3 regions of the Clostridium sardiniense genome follow, and region 2 is predicted to be linked to each of the others. Evidence: riboswitches for the same ligand, from Rfam matches in the RefSeq annotation. Region 2 holds a riboswitch; each other region holds the start of a gene.
What was found. A riboswitch is a leader RNA that binds a small molecule or an ion and turns the genes downstream of it on or off. The one in region 2 is predicted to bind cyclic di-GMP.
Positions count from the first base shown of each region.

Region 1: another riboswitch for cyclic di-GMP. It lies ahead of K5V21_RS04265 (flagellar basal body protein); the one in region 2 lies ahead of K5V21_RS17765 (BsaA family SipW-dependent biofilm matrix protein).
Region 3: another riboswitch for cyclic di-GMP. It lies ahead of K5V21_RS00915 (SpaA isopeptide-forming pilin-related protein); the one in region 2 lies ahead of K5V21_RS17765 (BsaA family SipW-dependent biofilm matrix protein).

Region 1 covers NZ_JAIKTU010000003.1:171,399-179,215, forward strand. The annotation lists gene fliG (flagellar motor switch protein FliG) at 1-66, opposite strand, end outside; gene fliF (flagellar basal-body MS-ring/collar protein FliF) at 79-1,617, opposite strand; gene fliE (flagellar hook-basal body complex protein FliE) at 1,643-1,942, opposite strand; gene flgC (flagellar basal body rod protein FlgC) at 1,955-2,359, opposite strand; gene K5V21_RS04265 (flagellar basal body protein) at 2,365-2,688, opposite strand; cyclic di-GMP riboswitch class I at 2,862-2,944, opposite strand; gene flgL (flagellar hook-associated protein FlgL) at 3,224-4,372, opposite strand; gene K5V21_RS19500 (flagellin N-terminal helical domain-containing protein) at 4,459-5,619, opposite strand; gene K5V21_RS04280 (hypothetical protein) at 5,718-6,041, opposite strand; gene fliD (flagellar filament capping protein FliD) at 6,053-7,534, opposite strand; gene fliS (flagellar export chaperone FliS) at 7,550-7,817, opposite strand, start outside.
Region 2 covers NZ_JAIKTU010000020.1:28,780-36,596, reverse strand. The annotation lists gene pcp (pyroglutamyl-peptidase I) at 1-470, shown strand, start outside; gene K5V21_RS17775 (gamma-glutamylcyclotransferase family protein) at 464-868, shown strand; gene K5V21_RS17770 (signal peptidase I) at 1,108-1,617, shown strand; cyclic di-GMP riboswitch class II at 1,805-1,888, shown strand; cyclic di-GMP riboswitch class II at 1,934-2,017, shown strand; gene K5V21_RS17765 (BsaA family SipW-dependent biofilm matrix protein) at 2,105-2,815, shown strand; gene K5V21_RS17760 (hypothetical protein) at 2,839-3,546, shown strand; gene K5V21_RS17755 (BsaA family SipW-dependent biofilm matrix protein) at 3,575-4,198, shown strand; gene K5V21_RS17750 (hypothetical protein) at 4,218-6,563, shown strand; partial or broken gene K5V21_RS17745 (LacI family DNA-binding transcriptional regulator) at 6,724-7,716, shown strand.
Region 3 covers NZ_JAIKTU010000001.1:221,964-229,780, forward strand. The annotation lists gene K5V21_RS00905 (PRD domain-containing protein) at 1-518, shown strand, start outside; gene K5V21_RS00910 (catalase) at 1,006-2,508, shown strand; cyclic di-GMP riboswitch class II at 3,072-3,155, shown strand; cyclic di-GMP riboswitch class II at 3,289-3,372, shown strand; cyclic di-GMP riboswitch class II at 3,508-3,591, shown strand; gene K5V21_RS00915 (SpaA isopeptide-forming pilin-related protein) at 3,792-7,817, shown strand, end outside.

The DNA of each region.
Region 1 (7,817 bases), on a different contig from region 2:
AATACTTTTTGAACTTCTTTTTTTAAAATTATAAGCTTTTTCGTTTTTTTCTTCGTTTTTGTACACCTAATACCTCCTCTACTCATTTAGCCATCTCTTTATTAATTCACTTATTTCATCTGGATTATTTTCTGCTAAACTCTTAACTTCTTCTTCAATATTTGATTCAGTATCTTCATCATTATCTAATTCAGTTTCTTTTTGTTTTGCTTTTAATAAATTAGCAAAATACTCTGTTTCCTTTGACATTTCTTCTGTATCTTCCAAATCATTTTGCTTGCCTTTTTTCTTAAATATAATAAATCCTATTACTAACAATATTGCAAGTACTACTAATGTTGCTATACCTATCTTCATAGGCGTCATACCTGTCTTTTTAGAATTTTCTGGATTAAGTTCATTTGCTTTACCCTTATTAAAATTCATACCTATAACTGATATACTATCGCCTCTTTTTGTATCCATTCCTATAGCTGTCTGAACTATATCTTCCACATTTGTCATTACATCATCAGAAATATTTCCGTCAATTGCAATAGATGCAGTAATACGCTTTACATCGCCTGGAGGAGTTAATGTTTTTGTTTCACTTTCTCCTATTTTATATTTAATTGATTCTTCTTTTGAATTATCATTATTAGACTTTGCATTTGCGGTATTATTCATATTGTTGTCCACTGGTGAGCCTTTAACATCTTCATCAGTTACTGAATTTTCACTTTTTGTTGAAGATGAAATAACTTTTTTGGGATCTAATTTTAATTCATTTTTTTCTACAGTTTTAGAATTTAAAGTAGCATTTATACCAATTTCGACCTTACCTACTCCGAATATAGGTTCAAGCATTGATTTTACTCTCTTCTTTAATTCTTCACTTAATTGTTTTTCAGCATTTTTAGTTCCTGTTAATCCTGCTTCATTAGCAAGATTTCCATTACCATCATAGATTCCCTCTGATAATAGAACCATATTTTGATCTATTACTTCTACATTTTTCTTCGGAATATTAATACCACTAGCTGAAATTAATGATATTATAGATTTAATTTGATTTTTATCTAATGTTCTACCATCTTTTAAAGAAATATAAACAGCTGCTTTTCCATCCTTACTTTCCCCATTAAATACAGACTGTTCTCCTTGCGTTATATGTACTCTTGCATTATCTATACCAGGAAATGTCTTTATTGTTTTTTCTAACTCTCCCTGTACCATTCTAGTCTTCTCTATTTGGAACTCCTCATCTGTCATAGACAAATTTGAGCTTTCATCCATTAATTCAAAACCTTTTGATCCATTAGTTATGTTTGGAGATAATTCTATTCTTAATTTATCTACTTGATCTTTAGGTACAAGAATAGAATCTCCATCTATTTTTGTATCAACTTTTTTATCTTCTAATGCTTTTGTTATATTTGCAGAATCTGTAGAATCTAGTCCTGAAAATAATACCTTGTATTTATTCTGTCTACTATAATTTATAGTAAACACCAATGCTAATATTACTGTGACTATTCCAATACCTATGGCAACTTTAGTACCAATTTTTAATTTTTTAATTTTTTCTCCTAAACCTTTTAAGAAACTCTTTATTTTATCTATTAAATTCTTTTGCATACTATCTTCCTTTTATTAAAGACTTTTATAATTGCATCCTATTGACTTCTTGATAAGCTTCAACGACTTTATTTCTAGCTTCTATAAGTAGTTGCATTGATATTTGTGCTTCTTGCATTGATAACATAACATCATGCATATTAACATTGTCACCTTTGATTAGACTTTCAACCTTATTGTCTGCAGTTACTTGAAGATCATTTACTTTATTTATTGCATTACCTAATACTTTTGAAAAATCTCCATTACTTTCTTTAGCATGTCCTATTTTTTGTACATCAATGCCACTTACTAATGAATTTACCTCTATTGGTTTTATATTCATTTTATCCTCCTACTATCTTCCTATTTCTAAAGCTTTAGAAATCATATTTTTTTGCGCATTTAAAGAGTCTACATTAGATTCATATGATCTAGATGCAGTTATTAAATCAGACATCTCAACTAATAAATCAACATTAGGATACTCTACATATCCATCTTTATCAGCATCTGGATGATTAGGCTTATACTCTTTTTTAAGTGGAGATTTATCATTTTCAATTTTAACTGCCTTCACACCTAACATACCTAATTTATTATCATAATTTTCAGAAAAGACAGCAACTTTTCTTACATATGCTCCACCTTTTTTAGTTCTAGTTGCCCTCGAATTTGCAATATTTGATGATATTACATCAAGTCTTAATTTTTCAGAACTTAATCCACTAGCACTTATTCTCATTCCACTAAATATACTCATTTTTACTACCTTCCACTTATTACACTCTTAGCCATAGCTAATTTAATATTTGTAATACTTATTAAACTATTATACATAAGCGTATTTGCTGCTTGATCCACTTTTTCACTTTCTAAATCCACATTATTTCCATCAAATCTCATACTTGTTGATTTATCTTCCTTAATTTTAATTTTATTTTCGTTACTCTTATCATTTAGACTTTCTTCAAATGTGACATATTTTCTTTTATACTTTGGAGTATTAACATTAGCAATATTATTTGATATTGTCTCTCCTCTTAGCTTAGCTATGTCTAAGCTTGTCTTAATTAGTTTATAAATTTCCATACATTCCTCCTCTTATTGTTCAGAATAACACAACTATTAGGATATATTTTCCTAATAATTGCAAAGTTTATATTCTTACTATTTTTAACAGCAAAAAAAAAACCACTCACAAAGCGCGAGTAGCCTAAAATCAAAAAACAAGAAAAAAAATAAGATAAATATTCTTATTTTATTAGTGCAACTGGCTGGCATAATATTGATCTTAGCCCCTATAGCTTTGCGTCATTAAGTTTCCCTAATTTTGCTAATTATTAAATTGTGATATGTATTCTATTATATACTACTTTTATGTATTTTTCTACTTATTATTTAAATTTTATACATATTTTCTTTATATTTCTTATATTTCATTATTTTTCTATTCATTATTTTTCCTTATTTTTACTTATATGTCTTTTTTTAATTTATAATTTTCATAAATATATAAACACATTATGTAACTCTATTATTCTTATACTCTAATATTTTTATTAACCTCACACTGAAATAAAGGATAAAGCGTAAAGGCCTTATCCTTTTAAATATTTAGATTATCTTATCTTAATAGTTGCATTACACCTTCTGGTTGACTCTTAGCTTGAGCTGCCATAGCTTGTGAAGCTTGTGTTAATAGGTTGAATTTAGATAAAGTCATCATTTCTTTTGCAACGTCAACGTCTCTTATTCTTGATTCAGCTGCAGTTAAGTTTTCACTTGAAGTACTTAAGTTTGATTGAGCACTTTCTAATCTATTTTGCATTGCTCCAAAATTAGCTCTTGAAGTATTTACTTTTTCTAAAGCCTTATCTAAAGTAGTTATCATTTTTTGTGCTGCTTTACATCCTGATTCATTATCTGCTTTTATTGCATCTATATCTGCTTTTGCTATTCCTAATGATTCTGTTCCTAAGTTATTAATTTGAACTAATAATTGTTGTCCTTCGTTAGCTCCAACTTGTAGGTTAACTTTTCCTCCAATAATATCACTTATTGTTGTTTCTCCAATATTTTCATCAGTTAAAACAGCTGTTGCATCTGTATCTAATTTAAAAGTGATTGTTTTACCAGCGCTAGTTAAAGTATATTCTCCAGCTTTTAATTTACCTGCACCACCTGTAGCTTTAAATGTATAATTTCCAGCATCTGTTTTAACAGTAATATCTGTATCAGCACCATTAGCTTTAGTTGTTAATTTAATATCCCCTTTAGCTGTAATTCCACTTACATCTAAGCCTTCTATAGTATAGCCTGCCTTTGTAGTAAATGTCTTATTATCACCAATTTTTGTTGATCCATTTAATAAGTTCTTACCATTAAATTGAGTTGAATCTGCAATTCTATCTATTTCACTATGTAGTTGATTTAATTCTTCAACAATCTTTTCTCTATCTGAACCTGAATTTGTTTCATTAGATGCTTGAACTGAAAGTTCTCTCATTCTTTGAGTGATGTTTCCGATTTCTTCTGTTGCACCTTCTGCTGTTTGAATTAAAGATACACCATCTTGAGTATTTCTAGATGCTTGATCTAATCCTCTAATTTGGCTTCTCATCTTTTCAGATATTGCTAGTCCTGCTGCGTCATCTCCAGCTTTGTTTATTCTTAATCCTGAAGATATTTTTCCCATAGCTGCTCCAGCTAAGTTTGTGTTTTTGTTCATTGAGTTTAATGCTGTCATAGCATTCATATTTGTGTTGATTCTCATATTTTGCACTCTCCTTAGTAATTTATTTTTTGACATCCTTGTCATTTATAATTTTAAAATATAAATCTATAGTTTCTATTGATTTATTATCTTAATAATTGCATTATTCCTTCTGGTTGGCTCTTAGCTTGAGCTGCCATAGCTTGTGAAGCTTGTGTTAGTAGGTTGAATTTAGATAAAGTCATCATTTCTTTTGCAACATCAACGTCTCTTATTCTTGATTCAGCTGCAGTTAAGTTTTCACTTGAAGTACTTAAGTTTGATTGAGCACTTTCTAATCTATTTTGCATTGCTCCAAAATTAGCTCTTGAAGTATTTACTTTTTCTAAAGCCTTATCTAAAGTAGTTATCATTTTTTGTGCTGCTTTACATCCTGATTCATTATCTGCTTCTATTGCATCTATATCTGCTTTTGCTATTCCTAATGATTCTGTTCCTAAGTTATTAATTTGAACTAATAATTGTTGTCCTTCATTAGCTCCAACTTGTAAGTCAACTTTTCCTCCAAGAACATCACTTACTTTTGTTTCTCCGATTTTAGAATCTGTAGTAGCAGTTGTTATTGCTTTGTCTACTTTAAATGTAATACTGCTACTTCCGTTCTTTAATGTTATAACTTTATTAGCATCAAGTGTTCCTTTTGCCCCTGTCATAGTAACATCTGTTGCTGTGAAAGTTTTTCCATCTACTTTTATAGTAACGTTAGTTTGATTAGCACCTGCTCCGTTTGTTAAAGTTAATTTAATATCATCTTTAGTAGAAATTCCGTCTAATCCTTCTATAGTATAACCAGCATCTGTAGTAAATGTTCCAACAGTACCAATCTTTGTTGTTCCATTTAATAAGTTCTTACCATTAAATTGAGTTGAATCTGCAATTCTGTCTATTTCACTATGTAATTGATTTAATTCTTCAACAATCTTTGATCTATCTGAACCTGAGTTTGTTTCATTAGATGCTTGAACTGAAAGTTCTCTCATTCTTTGAGTGATATTTCCGATTTCTTCTGTTGCACCTTCTGCTGTTTGAATTAAAGATACACCATCTTGAGTATTTCTAGATGCTTGATCTAATCCTCTAATTTGGCTTCTCATCTTTTCAGATATTGCTAGTCCTGCTGCGTCATCTCCAGCTTTGTTTATTCTTAATCCTGAAGATATTTTTCCCATAGCTGCTCCAGCTAAGTTTGTGTTTTTGTTCATTGAGTTTAATGCTGTCATAGCATTCATATTTGTATTAATTCTCATTTTTTGCACTCTCCTTAGTATCTTATTTTGACATCCTTGTCTTTTTATATAAGCCTATTGGCCTTACCTTATATATATCGGAAAATAAATTTATTACTTTATACTTTTCTTGAAAAAATATTTAAATTATTTTTATTCATATTTACATAGATAGTATTTATACTTCTTTTAGTTTTATATGAATTCAATTCTTTCCTAACTTCTATAATCTTCTTTTCTAATAAAATTTTTATTTTATTATCTAATTGTATCAATTGAGAATCCTTATAATGCTTCTTAAAATCTTCTAACTCCCGCTCATCTAAGCTATTAATAACCTCTTGTCTTTTTTCTATGTTATGCTCTAGCTTACCATCATCTATGTCATCTTCATTTAAAATTTTTATTATATTTAATGAAATATTTTTATATAAATTTATCATATTAAAAACTCCTATGAATTCATAAGATAACTTATCTGTGCATTAATTTTACTCATATTTGATTCTAAAACTGCAAATTTTTTATAGAGTTTTTCCTCTTTTTCTTGCATCTTAGTCTTTAATTCTTTTATATAAATTTCCTGTTTTCTTATTTGTTTAGAATAAAGATTATTTACTTCTGTAGAGGAATTATTCATTCCAGCCTTCTTTGAAAATATTCCAGAAGAATTTCCTGCATAATTATAAGTAATATCCTTAATATTAGAGAACGCTTCTGTTGCAGTTTTAAATACATTTTCTCCATTCTTCTCTAAAGCTTCTTTAAATTTATCCTCATCAAGAGTTAGTTGTCCTTGTTTATTATAGTCAGCATTTGATTTTATTCCAATATCACTTAATGTAAACCCAGTACTTTCTATAACTCCTGATATCGAAGACTTAATACTATTCATAAATTGTCTCATTTCTTTATCATTTCTTAGAATACCTTTTTTAGCTTTACTCTCCCATTTTTTGATTTCATCTTCACTCATATCATCTCTTTGTGCTTGGGTAAGAGGTTTATAATTTCTATCTCCTTTTTCTGTTACTAAATCATACACATTATCAATAACTTTGTTATATTCATCAATAAATTCTTTCATTTTTTTTACTGCACTTGAAGTATCAGTTACAGAAATCATAGAGATAGGCTCTGAACTTACAGCATTTACATTATATGTAATATTGTCTATAGTAAAAGTATTACTTTCATTATTTATAGTTCTTATTTCTTTTCCTTCTACATCAAAAACTTTTATAGAATTATTACTTCCATTTACAGTTCCACTAGTTCCAACTAACTTATCTCCATCTTTTAACTCTAATTTTTCAAATAATTCTCCTTCAAATGTAAACTTAGAAGATATTCCAGTATTATTAGTTTTTATAGTAAATTTTCCACTCATTTCACTAAAAGAAGCTTGTACATCATTTTTAGGGAAACTACTATTAATAGTGTTTATTACATCATTAATATTTTTTGCATCTTTTAAATCAATTTCTACATCATTTATTTTTATCATTCTATTAGTAAGTCCTAAATCAGATATTTTCGTATCTTTAGTTAAGTTAACCTTAGAACTTTGTAGTTCTGCTGGTTTAGCCAATTTATCTACTTTAATATTATAGTTAATACTAGTTGCTCCTAAACCAGCAGTAGCACTTATTATAGAACTATCTGAACTATTTATAGTCTTTGTGCTATATACTTTACTAATCATTATTGAATCTTTAGAACCTACTGAAAAATATTTGTCATATAATCCTTTAACATTTTTAATAACATCTCTATATTCTTCTTGCTTCCATTCATTTATTTGTTGTTTTTGTTCTTCACTATCTACTTTAGACTGTTCCCGTGCAACCATTCCCTTAACCATTTCATCAATATCCATGCCTGTTGCCATACCAGTTATCCTATTTGTATTGGTAGTTGAACTTATTGAAGACATATATTTCCCTCCTTTTTATAATCCTTTTGCCTTTTTGATTACTTCATACCAAGTATCTCTAACACTTTCAATAAGAGGTAATACTTCATCTATTATTTGTATATCTTTTTTTATATTAGCTTGTACTAATCTATCTTTTATAAAACCATATAATTTAAAAAGACTTTCAAAATCTTCTCCCAAACTTCTATCCAAGGTTGACATAAGTTCTGTAAATATATTTTGCACTCTAACTAATTCTTCATGTGCTTTTTGAATATCTTTCTTTTCAATAGCAAGTCTT
Region 2 (7,817 bases):
ATAAGCCAGATATTGTTATATCAATAGGTCAGGCTGGAGGAAGATTTGATATAACTCCAGAGAGAGTGGCAATTAATATTAATGATTTTAGAATTAAAGACAATGAAGGTAATCAACCAGTTGATGAACCAATAAGAGAAGATGGAAAGGCAGCATATTTCTCAAGCTTACCAGTAAAGGGAATGGTTAAGCACTTAAATGAGAATGGAATACCAAGTACACTTTCAAATACAGCAGGAACTTTTGTATGTAATCATGTAATGTATGGGATTTTATATATGATTGATAAGAAGTATCCAAATATTAAGGGTGGTTTTATTCACATCCCTTATGTAACATCTCAAGTAATAGACAAAAAGAATACACCATTTATGTCATTAGAGGAGATAATAAAGGGGATAGAATTATCAATAGAAGCATGTACTATATACAATGAAGATATAAAAGCGATAGGTGGAGAAATATGCTAACAGAAAAAGTGTTTGTGTATGGAAGCCTTAGAAGTGGGATGTTCAACTATGAGAAGTTACTTAAGGGTAAGGTTAAAGGGTCAGAAAGTGGAACAGTTTGTGGGGAATTGTTTCATATAGAAAATAAGGGATATCCAGCAGCTATCTGTGGGGACAGTAAGGTTGTTGGAGAATTAATGGAACTTAAAGATTTTAAGAAGACATTGAGAGAATTAGATGGGCTAGAGAATTATAATGAAGAGGATAAAAATTCAGAATATATAAGAGAAATAGTGGATGTTTCTTTAGAGAATGGTGCTAAAGAAAAAGCATATTTCTACAGATATAATAAGGAAGCTGATAGGAACAGAATAGATAAGCTCCTTAAAGTTAGCAGTGGGGACTGGGTAAATAGATAATATAAATATATGAAGCAGTTTAGTATGATGGTCGTACTAAACTGCTTTTTCATAATTAAATATGAATAAGGGTCAAAGAAAAATAAATTTAATAATATAATTAACTTCTACTTGTAATCAAGGTATGGTTGTTTAACAATTTGTAAAGAGAATTGACAATAAATAGTAATGTATATAGACTAAAGAAGGACTAATAAATGAATATTAAGATAAAATCATAAGATAAAAGGGGTAAAGATATGAAGAAGAGAAAGAGTTCTTTAGCAGTCATAGGAAATTGTATATTTTATTTATTTATAATAGCTGTTATATTTTTAGCTGGAATAAATATAATAGGATCAAAAGAAGGAAAACATCCAAGTATATTAGGATATAGCTCATATTACATATTAACAGGGAGTATGGAACCTACTATAAATCCAGGTAGCTTAGTAGTTGTAAAAGATGGAACGGATCAAGAAATAAATGTAGGGGATGTAATAACTTTTACAGGAAGAAATAGCAATACAATTACTACTCATAGAGTTAATCAGGTTATAAATAATGGAGAAGAATTTATAACAAAAGGTGATGCTAATAATGTAGTGGATCCAATAAGTGTTCAGAAAAATCAAGTTATAGGAAAGGTTATGTTCCACATACCTTATCTCGGAAAAGTTTCTCAGTTTGTTCAAAAGAACTTAGTTCTAATATTAGTTGTGATATTAGCTTTATTTGGACTATCATTCTTAGTTGGAAGAAAAAAATAATTATATAAAAATATTAAAAGAAGTATAGATATATTTACTATATTTCTTTTTTATTTTGATAAATATATATAAATTAAAACAAATATTAATGATATGTATACTTAGTAAAGGTTGTGTAAAACATATTGACTCTCTTTTATATCAAATGATAATATCTATAATGAAATTAACGAAAGATTATTAAAATAAAAAATATAGGAGCTTTGAAATATATTCTGTATGTGGGCACTTGGAGTATATGGAGCTAGTAGTGCAACCGACTAATTTATATTATTAAGGATAAAATATAGATTAGTTTTTTTTATGTTTAAAATTAATTTAATATAGATGCTTTGAAGTATGTTCTATATTTGGGCACTTGGAATATATGGAGCTAGTAGTGCAACCGGCTAATTCACAAATATACTGTATTAGTCCTTTTTTAAGGCTCTTACTTACAAAAATTCTTAAATATTTAAAAAAAATCCAATATAGGGGGAAGTAACAAATGAAAAAGAAGAAAATATTGAGTGTAATTGCAGCAGTTGTAGTAGTAGCATCATTAGCGATAGGATCATTAGCATACTTTACATCAAAGGAAACAGTAAAGAACTCATTTAGCACAATTGCTAATGGAACAGAAGATAAGGGTGGAGATGCTGGAATAGATATAAACGAGAACTTCGATCCAAATCAAGCTAAGAATATGATTCCAGGAGATACTGTAAATAAGGATGTACAAGTAGATAGTACAGCAAATTATGGACAATTCGTAAGAGTTAAGTTATCACCAAATTGGGTAACCTCTACTGGTGAAGTAAATACAGCATTAAACTCAACAGATTTAGATGATATATTATTAAATAAAGTAAATTTAACAAAAAGTGTTACAGAAAACCAATGGTTTAATGGTGGAGATGGATATTTCTATTATATAGGAGTTTTAGCACCACAAGGACAATCAGGATCAAGTACTCCAAGATTATTGGACTCAGTAACTCTAGCAAGTGACACAGAAAAATCTGCTTTAGGAAATGGATTTACAGTTGATGTAACAGCAGAATCAGTTCAAGCTTCAAATGATGCATTTGCATCAGCATGGGGGGATGTACCATCAGCTGTTTCAGAAAAATTAAAATCACTTCAAATTCAAGGTAAAACACAAGCTAATACTGATACCAATACAGCAGAAGCACCAAAAGCAAAGTTAGCAAAATAATAGAATAATCAAGGAGTGATATTATGAAAAAATCTTTAAAGATTTTCATACTATTTATTTCACTTCTTTTAGGAATAACTACCAATGGGGTGGCAGCAGAGTTGCCACCCTCTAATATTAGAATAGATAAAACTGGAATTCATTTTATCTATACAAAAGACAACAGTGATATATTTCTAGAAAAGAAGGGAATGTTACCTGGTGATTCAGTAAGTGGGACTCTTACTGTAGAAAATAATTTAAAAGAACCTTTTGAAGTGTTTATGAAAGCCGAAAGAGTAGGAGCACAACAAAAAGTAGATTTATGTCAAGTATTAGATCTTTCAATAAATTATGATAGTAAGAACATATACCATGGCACTGTAAGTGGAGAAAATGGATTAAGAAATAATATAAGTTTAGGTACTGTCAAACCAGGAGAGAAAAAACTTTTAAATGCAAAAGTTATTCTAGATGGGAAAGCAACGGATAATAAGTATAAGAACAAAAAGGTAGATATAGATTGGATTTTTACAGCTATTGGGACAGATAGTCCAGATAAAGTGATGAGTACCAAGGAGGAAAGCCACGAAGGTGGTCTAGGAAATGATATTTCTAATACTATAAACAATGTAAAGAATATACTTCCAAGGACTGGATATGTAGGAATATGCGGATATGGACTTGCTTGTGTGCTTATTGGAATAGGAATATTTTTAATTATAAAAAAGAAAAAATATAAAAATTATTAGTAAAATACTATTAAATGGAGTGTAGAAAATGAAAAAAGTAGGATTAACATTAGGGATAATTCTTTTATTTACAACTACAGTTGCTTCATTAGCATACTTTTCAAGTAAAGAAAGTAAAAAGAATAAATTTACAATAGGAAGTATAAGCACAGAAATTAATGAAAACTTCGATAAAGATTCAGCTAAAGATGTATCACGTAATGAGGAGATTAAAAAGGTTGTATCTATAAAAAATACAGGAAAAAATCCTGTAATAGTTAGAGTTATAATAAATCCTCAATGGGACGAAGAAAAAGATGAGAACGGAAAAGTAACTAAACTTACAACATCAGCATCAAATCAGGTGCAATTAAACTTTTCAAACACATGGAAAGAAGATTGGATAAAAGATAACGATGGTTATTATTATTACAATAAAATATTAAATCCTGGAGAGAGTACTAGTGATTTGTTAAAGTCTATATCATTAAAAAATAATATATCACAAGAAGATATAGAAAGTTTTAAAAATAGGAATTTCTCCGTAAATGTTAGCTCAGAAGCTATACAAGTAAATAAAGAGGCATTAAGAAAAGAGTGGAATATAAATAACACAATATCAGATAAGACGATGGATAAATTAGATGAGATAATTGATGGATACGTAAAGTAAGTAAGGGGAGGGAGTAGATATGAAAAAGATTAATAAACTTTTAGTTGTAATGCTTTCTGTCTTTATGATTATAAACTATATTGTTCCGCAAGCTGCAAATGCAAATAGAAATAAATTAGTCAGTAATGATACAAGTGGAATTATAGAGATTCCACTAAGATGGACGAAGAATGATATGAGTAGAGTAAATTCAACGAATTATAATGATTATAATAGATATGGAATATCAGCAGATTATTTTGAGAATATATTTAACAATCAAAATATATTAAATAGTCCACAAAATGCTAAAGAGGTTCGAAAACATTATTTGGGTGGGTGGTACTACACTAATGAGCCTGCTAATACTGGAGCAACTTTAAGGACAAAATTTATGATGGAAAATAATAATAATTACACTATAGATTACAGAAACTTAGAGAGGTGGTTCGAGGGAAGCAATAAAGGCGACACTAAGCCTTATAATTTACCACAGGTCTTAAATTGGAATTCTGTAAATGGAACAGCACAGAAGTGGAATCAGTCAACTACAGAAGATTATACAACGCAAGATTGGAACTTATTCAGAGGAATAGCTGATTTAAATGGAATTAATACCAATGATTATGAGTTTTATTTAGCTGCGCCTAAATCACACGCAATGTTTATAGGTGCAAATGATTTGATATCCGTTTTAGTTGATGAAATGACAACAGATATTAATTTTGCAACGTATAGGAATTCATCAACTCCAAATAAGAAAATTAATTTTATTGATGGAAATGGAGCCAATAATTTATTAGAGTTTAAGAGAGAATACTGGGGAACAAGAGATCATAATACTTGTGTTGCTCAAAATCTAGATAAATACAATAGTATAATTGATGGTTGGCATGTAGATTTAAATGATGCTATAAAAGATAAAAGTGGTAATACTATTTTAGGAGACGTAACTAAAATTATACAAAGCAATAGATATGGAAACTCAAAACATGCAATAGACTTATTGACAAGTGAATGGTGTAATTATGGTGGAGTAACAAAATTATCTCTTTATGCAGTAAAGAAACCTAAAATACAAGTAAAGAAAATAGCTTATTTAAAATCATCTGAAGTAGATAAAAATATATTAGATAAAAGTGATATAAAATCAATAGAGGGTGATGAAATAATTTTAAATACTGATAATGGGAATATTCCTAAAGTACCATCAGATAAGACATTATATTTTAAATTTATAGTAAGTAACATTGGAGATACTGATATTGATAATATAAAGATAGCTGATAATAATAAAACTTTAGATATAAATTCTAATTATGATTCTACTAATATTAAGTCTGGAGTAATAATAAAAAATAGCGATGGTAGCTCTGGAAATTTAGATTTATTAAAACCTGGTAATAGCATAACATTAGAAGATGAAAGTACATTAAAGTATATAAATAAATCAACTAGACTTAGTGATATAAATAATACATTCAATAATAAAGTAACAGCTACAGGAACATATTTTTCAAATCAATTAAGTATTAGTGATTCTGACACTATAAAATTTAAAACAGAGTTAGATCCTAAAGTAAATATTAGTAAGAGTATAGTTAACGTTGAAAGAAACGGAAAAGAACTTGATTACGAAAAAAAGCCATTTACATTAATGGCAGGAGATAAGGTTACATTTAAAGTATCTATAAAAAATGATACTTTAAATGGAGATACACCTTTGAGTATTAGTGGATTAAAGTTACAAGATAATTTAAATTGTTATGATTTAAAAAGAGTAACTTATAGTAATGGAAAATGGAGCTTTAGAACTGATAGAGATAATATAAATTCAACTATAGATTCAAGTAATATATCTATAGATCCAGGGAAAATATTAAATGTTTATACAGATTGGATTGTTCCAAGCGGAATAATTGGAAAAGGTGTTAATTATGCTAGTATAATCTATGATGGAAAAGAGATAAATGGATCAAGAGTAGATTTTAATATTAAAGAGAGAACTGGAGTAATAAATATAAAAAAAGTAGTAGATAATTATAATTCACTAAATAATGATGAAAAAAAGTCAGTAGATAATCAAATATTTACAATTAATTTGATTGGTAATGATGGTAGTACTCAAAGTATAGCGCTTAAAAATGGACAAATAGGACAATTCCAAGACATTAAGTATGGTGTAGTATATACCGTAAAGGAAAGTGTGCCTATGAATTATAAATTAGAATCAATAAATGGTGATGAAGTAAAAGGTTATACTTTTACAATGGGATCAGATATAGATAACACTAATATAACTATAGATAATGCTTATTCAGATGATGGATGGTTTGAGTTTGGGCAAACTATAGTTAATAAATTAAAGACAGCCCTAAATATTTAACTTTAGTAAGTTAAATTTAAATACAATAAACAGAGTTCTATTTAAGTATAGTTCTCTGTTTATTATTTTTTATTAATAAATTAATATAGAAAAGTGAAGATAGAATAATTAAAGAAATTATGATATATTTTAACTAAAAGTTTAAAGGGGAGTTGAGGTTTTGAAAGTTACAATAAAAGATGTAGCAAAGGAAGCAAATGTAGCTCCATCTACTGTTTCAAGAGTTATAGCTAATAGCTATAAGATTAGTGAAGAAACTAAATTAAAAGTAAATAAGGCAATAAAAAAATTAGGGTATACGCCAAATGTAATGGCAAGAGGACTTGTGAGCAATAAGACTAGAATACTAGGTGTTGTATTGCCTAGTGAAGCTGCAGATTTATTTAAAAATCCATTCTTTGTAGAAGCTATGAAGGGGATGAGTATGGGAGCAGAAGAAAACGGTTATTATATAATGTATGCCTTTAGTAAAAATGAGGAAGATGAACTAAAGAGTATTAAAGAGTTTGCATCTAGTAATCTATTAGATGGTATATGCTTACTTGCAGCAAGAGAAAATGATAGATGTATAAAATATCTAAAAGATATCAAATTTCCATTCGTAGTTGTAGGAAGACCAGATAATGATAAAGATATATTATGGGTAGATAATGATAACTTTAATGCAATGTATAGTGTAGTCAATAGATTCATATCAGACGGAGAAAATAATATTGCATTTATAGGTGCTAAGAAGGATTGGAATGTATCTAGATATAGATTAAATGGATTTAAAGAGGCGTTAAAGATAAATGGTATAAGCTATGATAAAGATAAAGTAATTGAAACTGAAGATTTTAATGAGGCATGTGGTTATGAAGCTATGCAAAAAATAATATCAAAGAGTAAGCCTAATATTGTTGTAACAACTGAAGATCTTTTAGCTTTTGGAGCAAATAAGTTTTTAATTGAAAATAATATTAATGGAATAAAACTTATAGGATTTAATAATACACCTATGGCAAAATATTAAATTCCACCAATATCATCAATAGATATAAACGCAACAGAACTTGGATATCAAGCTACAAAGTTACTTATAAATTCGTTAGATAATAAGAATGATAATAAGGTAAATCACTATATTGTTGATACTAACTTTATAGAAAGATAGAAAAAATATAGTATTTGTATTTTAATAAAATGAATTTTTAGAAGAGTGGGCAAACGTTTGCGCAAGAAAATAAGGATAAGCTAGAGAAGAAGAGATAAGAT
Region 3 (7,817 bases), on a different contig from region 2:
AGCTTATAATAAGTACAACCAATCTGAAAATAGACGGTATAAACTGCATCTTATTAGAAAGTCTAATAAATTCTGATTCAGATAGAAAGCTTGAAAAATTATTATTAGAGTTTTTGGATAAAGAGCATATTAAGATTATAAGAAGAGACATTGCAAAGATGTTCTCACTTCAAAATATAATAAATCAATTAACTATATTAAATCCAAATAAGATAATAAATGAAGTTGATATAATAATAAGTAAAATGGAAAGAAAGTTTAAAAAAGTATTTTCATTAGATCTTAGGATGCTTTTATATATTCATATAAGCGTTATGATAGAGAGGCTTATATTAAATCAAGGAATGGTCTTTGAAGAAGATGATAGGAAGTATGTTAAGAATAATAAAAAGATTATAGAAGTCATAGAAGATAGCTTTAAAGATACTGCAAAAGAATATAATTTTTACTTAACAACTAAAGAAATTCAAATCGTTCAAGAAATAATAGAAAGTAGATTAGGGAAGATAAAAGTTTAATATTTAAATAAAAAAGAAGTGAGCCATATGGCTCACTTCTTTTTTGAAGAATTTAAGCTGTATCTTATCTTTATAAAAATGATACTTTTATTTTAATATAAATTAATGAAAATCCTATTAACAAAATATTTGTTTTTGCTTAAGAATATATTAAACAATTCTGACTTTGAAATTTTTATTATAATTATAAATGGAGTTAAATTCATGAATGAAAATTCTAAATATATTATTGGTGAATTTGTGAAGTTGTATTCAAAATTGATATTATTTTATAAACGTAGTGGTAATGCGGAGTGAGACGTATTATTGTGAAGCTTTATTCTTTGAAATATTAATTATTATTGAAATACTGATTCTTATATTGATTTTAGAAAGTTGCGGGAGTATACTATTAACAAATAATAATTATTAATTAATATTAAAGGTTTGAGATTTATTAGCTAATGAATTTGTAGTATTGAATTTATACAGATGAGGAGATAAGGTTATGGATGAAAAAAATATACTTTCTACTGCTGCTGGCGCTCCAGTGGGAAATGATAATCAATCACTTTCAACAGATGAAGGATATGTTGGTATACAAGATAGCGAGTTAATTGAAAAACTTGCTCATTTCACAAGAGAAAGAATTCCAGAAAGAGTTGTTCATGCAAAGGCTGCTGGAGCACATGGATATTTTGAGGTTACAAATGATGTATCAAAATATACAAAAGCTAAATTCTTATCAGAAGTAGGTAAGAAAACAGAAGTACTTGCAAGAATATCAACAGTTGGTGGTGAATCAGGTACAGCTGACACTGCAAGAGATCCAAGAGGGTTTGCTTTAAAATTTTATACTGAAGACGGGAATTATGATATGGTTGGAAACAATACACCTGTTTTCTTCATTAGAGATGCTATAAAGTTCCCAGATTTCGTACACACTCAAAAGAGAAATCCACAAACTCATTTAAAAGATGCAAATATGTACTGGGATTTCTTATCACTTACTCCAGAATCAATACATCAGGTAGTTTATATGTTTACAGATAGTGGGACACCAAAAGATATAAGACATATAAATGGATTTTCAAGTCATGCATACATGTGGTATAACGAAAAGAACGAGTATGTATGGGTTAAATATACATTTAAAACTGACCAAGGAAGAGAAAATCTTACTGTTGAAGAAGCAGAAGAATTAGCTAGTAAAAACCCTGATAGCACTATATCAGATCTTTTTGAGAATATAGAGAAAGGAAATTTCCCAAGCTGGACTGTATATGTTCAAATAATGACACCAGAACAAGCTGAAAAATATGAGTTTGACCCATTTGATGTTACAAAGGTTTGGTATCATAAGGATTTCCCACTAATTCCATTTGGGAAATTAGTTCTAAATAGAAATCCAGAAAATTATTTTGAAGAAATTGAACAAGCAGCCTTTTCTCCAAGTAATTTTGTTCCAGGAATAGCAGCTTCACCAGATAAGTTGTTACAAGGTAGATTATTTGCATATAAGGATGCCCAAAGATACAGACTTGGTACTAATCATGATCAATTACCAGTCAATGCTCCAAAATCTAATGTTAATACAAAACAAAGAGATGGACAAATGAATTTAAATAATGGTGGATCAAGACCAAACTATTTCCCAAATTCATTTGAAGATATATCCACAGATGAGAAATATAATCCACCAGCAGTAGATGTAAGTGGTATATTAGCAAAGCATAAACTAGATGTAGAAGATATAGATTTTGTTCAACCAGGAGAATTCTATAGAAGAGTTCTTAAACCACAAGAAAAAATTAACTTAGTTCATAATATTGTATTACATCTTGGTAAAGCTGTTGAAAACATTCAATATAGGCAAGTAGCTTTATTCTATAAAGTTGATGTTGAACTTGGAACTAAAGTAGCAGAACAATTAAAATTAGATGTTAATAGAGTGAAAGATCTTGCAGAAATGTCTCAAGAAGATAGGGTGAAAGCAACTTTAAATTATTAATAAAAAAGTCAGTTTAAGTTTTAGCTGATTTAAGCCTGTAGATAGAAGGACTTTTTCTTTTAGGAAAAAGTCCTTTTAATATTTTATATAATTAATTTTAAAGTATATCAGTATAATATTTGATTTATATTACCAAAGTTTATTTTGATTGTAAGACATAAGAAAGGTTACTTTGTTGGTATGAAGTAGATGGTTTGGATATTTAGTTCTATAATTAATAGATAATTAATTAATATAAATTATCAACTAATATTAAATAAATTTTAACGAAAATAAAATTCAAAATATAAATGGTGGATTATTATGGAAGAAATTTGAATAAATTATTAATAACTGATTTTATGTATTGAGGTCAAATTTGTATAGTGTTAGAATTGGTTTTAACAAAATGAGTAGATTTCATTATGTTAATAAAATCTATAAACTGAAGAATTATACTCTGTATATTTACATTTTATATATAGAGTTTGTATTGTAACTGACTAATTTATTTAAATTAATACTTAGAAATATAAATTAGTCTTTTTTTATGCAGAAATGAACTAAATAATAAAAATTGAATAACCATATTTAGGAACTGTGAGATACATTCTGTATTTGGGCACTTGGAATGTATGGAGTTGGTAGTGCAACCGACTAATTTATTTTTTAATTACTGTTATAGAAATTTTTATACCAATTATTTTTTAATATTGGGATAGAGCTTTTTATACAAATTAAATATAAGTTAGTCTTTTTTTATACAAAAATTAACTAATTATATAATAAAAAATTGAATAACACATATTTAGGAACTGTGAAATACATTCTGTATTTGGGCACTTGGAATGTATGGAGTTGGTAGTGCAACCGACTAATTTATTTTTTAATTACTGTTATAAAACTTTTTATGCCAATTATTTTTTTAATACTAGCATAGAACTTTTTATACAAATTAAATATAAGTTAGTCTTTTTTTATGCATAAATGAGCTAATTATATAATGAAAAAATTGAATAACACATATTTAGGAACTATGAAATACATTCTGTATTTGGGCACTTGGAATGTATGGAGTTAGTAGTGCAACCGACTAATTTATTTTTTAATTACTGCTATAGAACTTTCTATACAAATTAAATATAAATTAGTCTTTTTTTATGCAAATAGAATGAAATGAACAACAGGAATTTGTTAAACTAAAAAATTTTAGAAAGGACTGATAATGAAAGGATTATTTAAGAATAAGTGAAGGAGAAATTATCTTATGGGAATTTTAAGAAAATTTAAAAAGGAGGGATTATATGAGTCATAAGAGAAAAGAGTTTTTTGCATTTCTTGCTATAGTAGTGGTAGTTAATATGATTACTAGTATGTTTTTACCTACTGCATCAGTTTTGGCAGCAACAACTTCAAAAGGTAACTCTAATATAGAAGTTAAGATAACTAGTGATAAAAAGACTGTAGAATCAGGCAATCAGATTACATTTAATCTAGAATATAAAGTTGTTGGTGGACAGGGTTCTATAAAAGAGGGGGATGTTTTAGAGTTTAAACTACCTGATGAATTTAGTAATATAAAACCTAAATATCCACCAGAACATTTTAAAGATGTAGAGGTACATGGAACTACTGTAAGAGCTATATTTAGTAAAGGAGTAGAAACAGCTATTGCTGGATATATGTCAATAGTAGCAACTGCAAAAAATGTAAATAATAATACTCCAGCTAGAGTTGAAGTAAATGTAAATGGTACAACACAATACTTAGATGTAGAAGTAACACCTAAACCAGAAGATCCAAATACAGATCCAAATCCAAATCCGAATCCAGCAGATAGGCAGTTATTAAAGAGTGTTGAAAATGCTATTGGTTGGGAAGGAAATAAAATGTTAGCTAATATAGCAAAACCAGTGGTTGGAAAAAGTACAAAGTATACTATATATATAAATGAAAAATATGCACCAATGCATAATGTATCCTTAGATGATACTATGCCAGAAGGTACAGAGCTTTTAAAGGATTCTATAAAAATTTATGAAATACCATATGGTGGATCAGCAAAAGATGTAACTAAGGATATGATAAATAAGATGAATATAAGTTCTAATAGATTATATTTATACTTAGATTACACAGATAAACAATACAGAATAGAGTATTCTGCAAAGTATAATACTGAGTATCCTCAATATATAAATACAGCTAAGCTTTCACAATATGGAAAAGATACTATAAATAGTTCAACAATAGTTAAACCTATAGTTGATGATAGGATGATTAGTAAAAGCTATAGAAGTGAAAATGAAATTAAAGATAAGGATGGAAGGTCCACATTTGTTGTAAGTAAGATAGGAGACAGTGTAGATTATACAGTTGATGTAAATCCTAATAATGCTAGTATAAAAAATGCAATATTTGAAGATAACTTCCCAAAAGGAATGCAGCTTGTTGATGGCAGCGTACAGGTTGGAGAAAAAGATATAAGTGGAAACTTTAAATGGATAACAGATAGTATTAAAGGTAATATAAGTACAACCAATAACAAAATGACTATAAATCTTGGAGACACAAACAAGCACTATTATATATACTACAAACTTAAAGTAACTGATAGATATAAAGAATATAACAATAATGCAAAAATATCTTATGATGGAACATCACAGGAAGTAAATTCAGAAATTAATTATGAGATGAATGCAGGTGCAATAAATGCACAAAAATTAGTTGATAAAACAGAGATTAAAAAGGGTGACGATCAGATAGTTACTTATACAATAAACTTTGATTGTTATGGATATTTTAATCAAAATTATTTAAGTTTAGTTGATAATTTAGATAGTAGATTAAAGATTGTAGGAGTTGAGGTACCAAAGGAATTTACAGCAAAAGTAGCAGATGGAAACAAAGTTACTGTAGTAAATGATAAAGGTTCAATAGACTATGGACAAAAGCTTCAAGTAAAGATAAAAGCTGATTTTAGTAATATACCAGATGGAACAACGATAAGAAATGTAGCTAAAATAGATAAAGCTACAACAAATGAAGTTACTACTAAAAAAGGATATGTTTTTGAAGTTAGGAAGATTGATAGTTATACAAAAGAAGCTTTAAAAGGAGCAAAATTTGAACTTTTAGATAGCAATAAAAATTTAATTGATACTGTAACAAGTGACTCAGAGGGAAATATAAAGCATAACGTTGATGCTCCAGGAGATTATTATCTTAAAGAAGTAGAAGCTCCAAAGGGATATGTTTTAGATACTTCAGAAAAGAAATTTACTATAAAAGATAGTGATATAGGAACAGTTGTTAATATAGGAAATTTAGAAAATAACATAAAGACTGGATCAGTAAATCTTACTAAAGAAGATAGTGAGACAGCTCAAAAGTTAGAAGGAGCAGAATTTAAGTTATATTCTAAGGATGATAAAGAAATAGGAACATATACAACAAATAAAGATGGCTCAATAGAAGTAAAAGACTTAAGACCAGGGAGTTATTATTTTCTTGAAACAAAAGCACCAGAAGGTTATGACATAGATAACTCAAAGCATGAGTTTACAATTGCTTTAGGGGGAACAGAGACTCCTATAAACTTAGTGGTAAAAAATAACATTAAAAAAGGCGAGGCTGTACTAATTAAAGAGGATGCAGATACTGGAGAAAAACTTCAAGGTGCTGTATACGGACTTTATGATTCATCAGATAAGCTTATAGAACAAATAACAACTGATGAAAATGGTAAAGCTATGGTAAGTAGTAAGCTAAGACCAGGAACCTATTACTTTAAAGAAATAACAGCACCAAAGGGATACAACCTAAGTGATGAGAAAATACCTGTTGAGATAAGAACAGGAGGAATTGCAAATCCAGAGAAAGTAATTGCAAAAGATTCAATAATGCTAGGATCTGTAAAACTTATAAAGGTTGATAGCAAAACAGGTGGAAAACTTAAAGGTGCAGTATATGGAATATATGATGCAGATAATAACTTAGTAGATAAGGTTACAACAGGTGATAATGGAGAAGTAACAACTACTGATTTAAGACCAGGAAAGTATTATTTTAAAGAGATAACAGCACCAGTTGGCTATGAAGTTAATGAAGCTAAATATCCATTTGAAATAATTTTGGGACAAACATCACAGATTCAAGAAATAACAGCTAGTGATAACATAATATTAGGTTCAGTAAATCTTATTAAAGAGGATAGTGAAACATCTCAGAAGTTAGGTGGAGCAGAGTTTGATTTATATAAGGTAAATAATGATTCTACTAATGGATTAGTTAGATTAATAAAATCACTATTTAAATCAAATGATGAGAAGATAGGAACATATACTACAGATGAAAATGGACAAATATCAGTAAAAGATTTAAGACCAGGAAACTATTATTTTGTTGAAACAAAAGCACCAGAAGGATATGAATTAGATAATTCAAAGCATGAATTTGAGGTGGTTTTAGGTAAAGCAGAAAATGCTATACAACTAGTAGCTAAAAATAATATTAAAAAAGGTGAAGCTATCTTAGTTAAGGAAGATAGTAAAACAGGAGAAAAGCTACAAGGTGCTATATATGGGCTTTACGACTCATCAGATAAACTTATAGAACAGATAACAACTGATGAAAATGGTCAAGCTATAGTAGGCACTAAGTTAAGACCAGGAAACTATTACTTTAAGGAAATAAAAGCACCAAATGGATATAACATAAGTGATGAGAAAATATCTGTTGAGATAAAAATAGGTGGGATTACAGATCCAAAAAGTGCAATTGCAAAAGATTCAGTTATTTTAGGTTCAGCAAAACTTATAAAAGTAGATAGCAAAACTGGTGGAAAACTTAAAGGTGCAGTATATGGAATATATGATGCAGACAATAATTTAGTAGATAAAGTTACAACAGGAGATAATGGGGAAGTAACAGCTACTGATTTAAGACCAGGAAAGTATTACTTTAGAGAAATTACAGCTCCATTTGGATATGAGTTAAATCAAACTAAGTATCCATTTGAGATAATTTTAGGAGAGACATCAAAGGCTCCAGAGATAACAGCTAATGATGATGTAATATTAGGTTCAGCAAAACTTATAAAGACTGATAGTAAAACAGGAGAAAAACTTCAAGGTGCAGTATATGGAGTATATAATTCAGATAATGAGTTAGTGGAGAAAGTTACAACAGGAGATAATGGGGAAACAACAGCCACTAATTTAAGACCAGGTAAGTATTACTTTAAAGAAATACAAGCACCACTTGGATATGCTTTAAGCAAAACACAATATCCATTTGAGATAATTTTAGGAGAAACATCAAAGGTT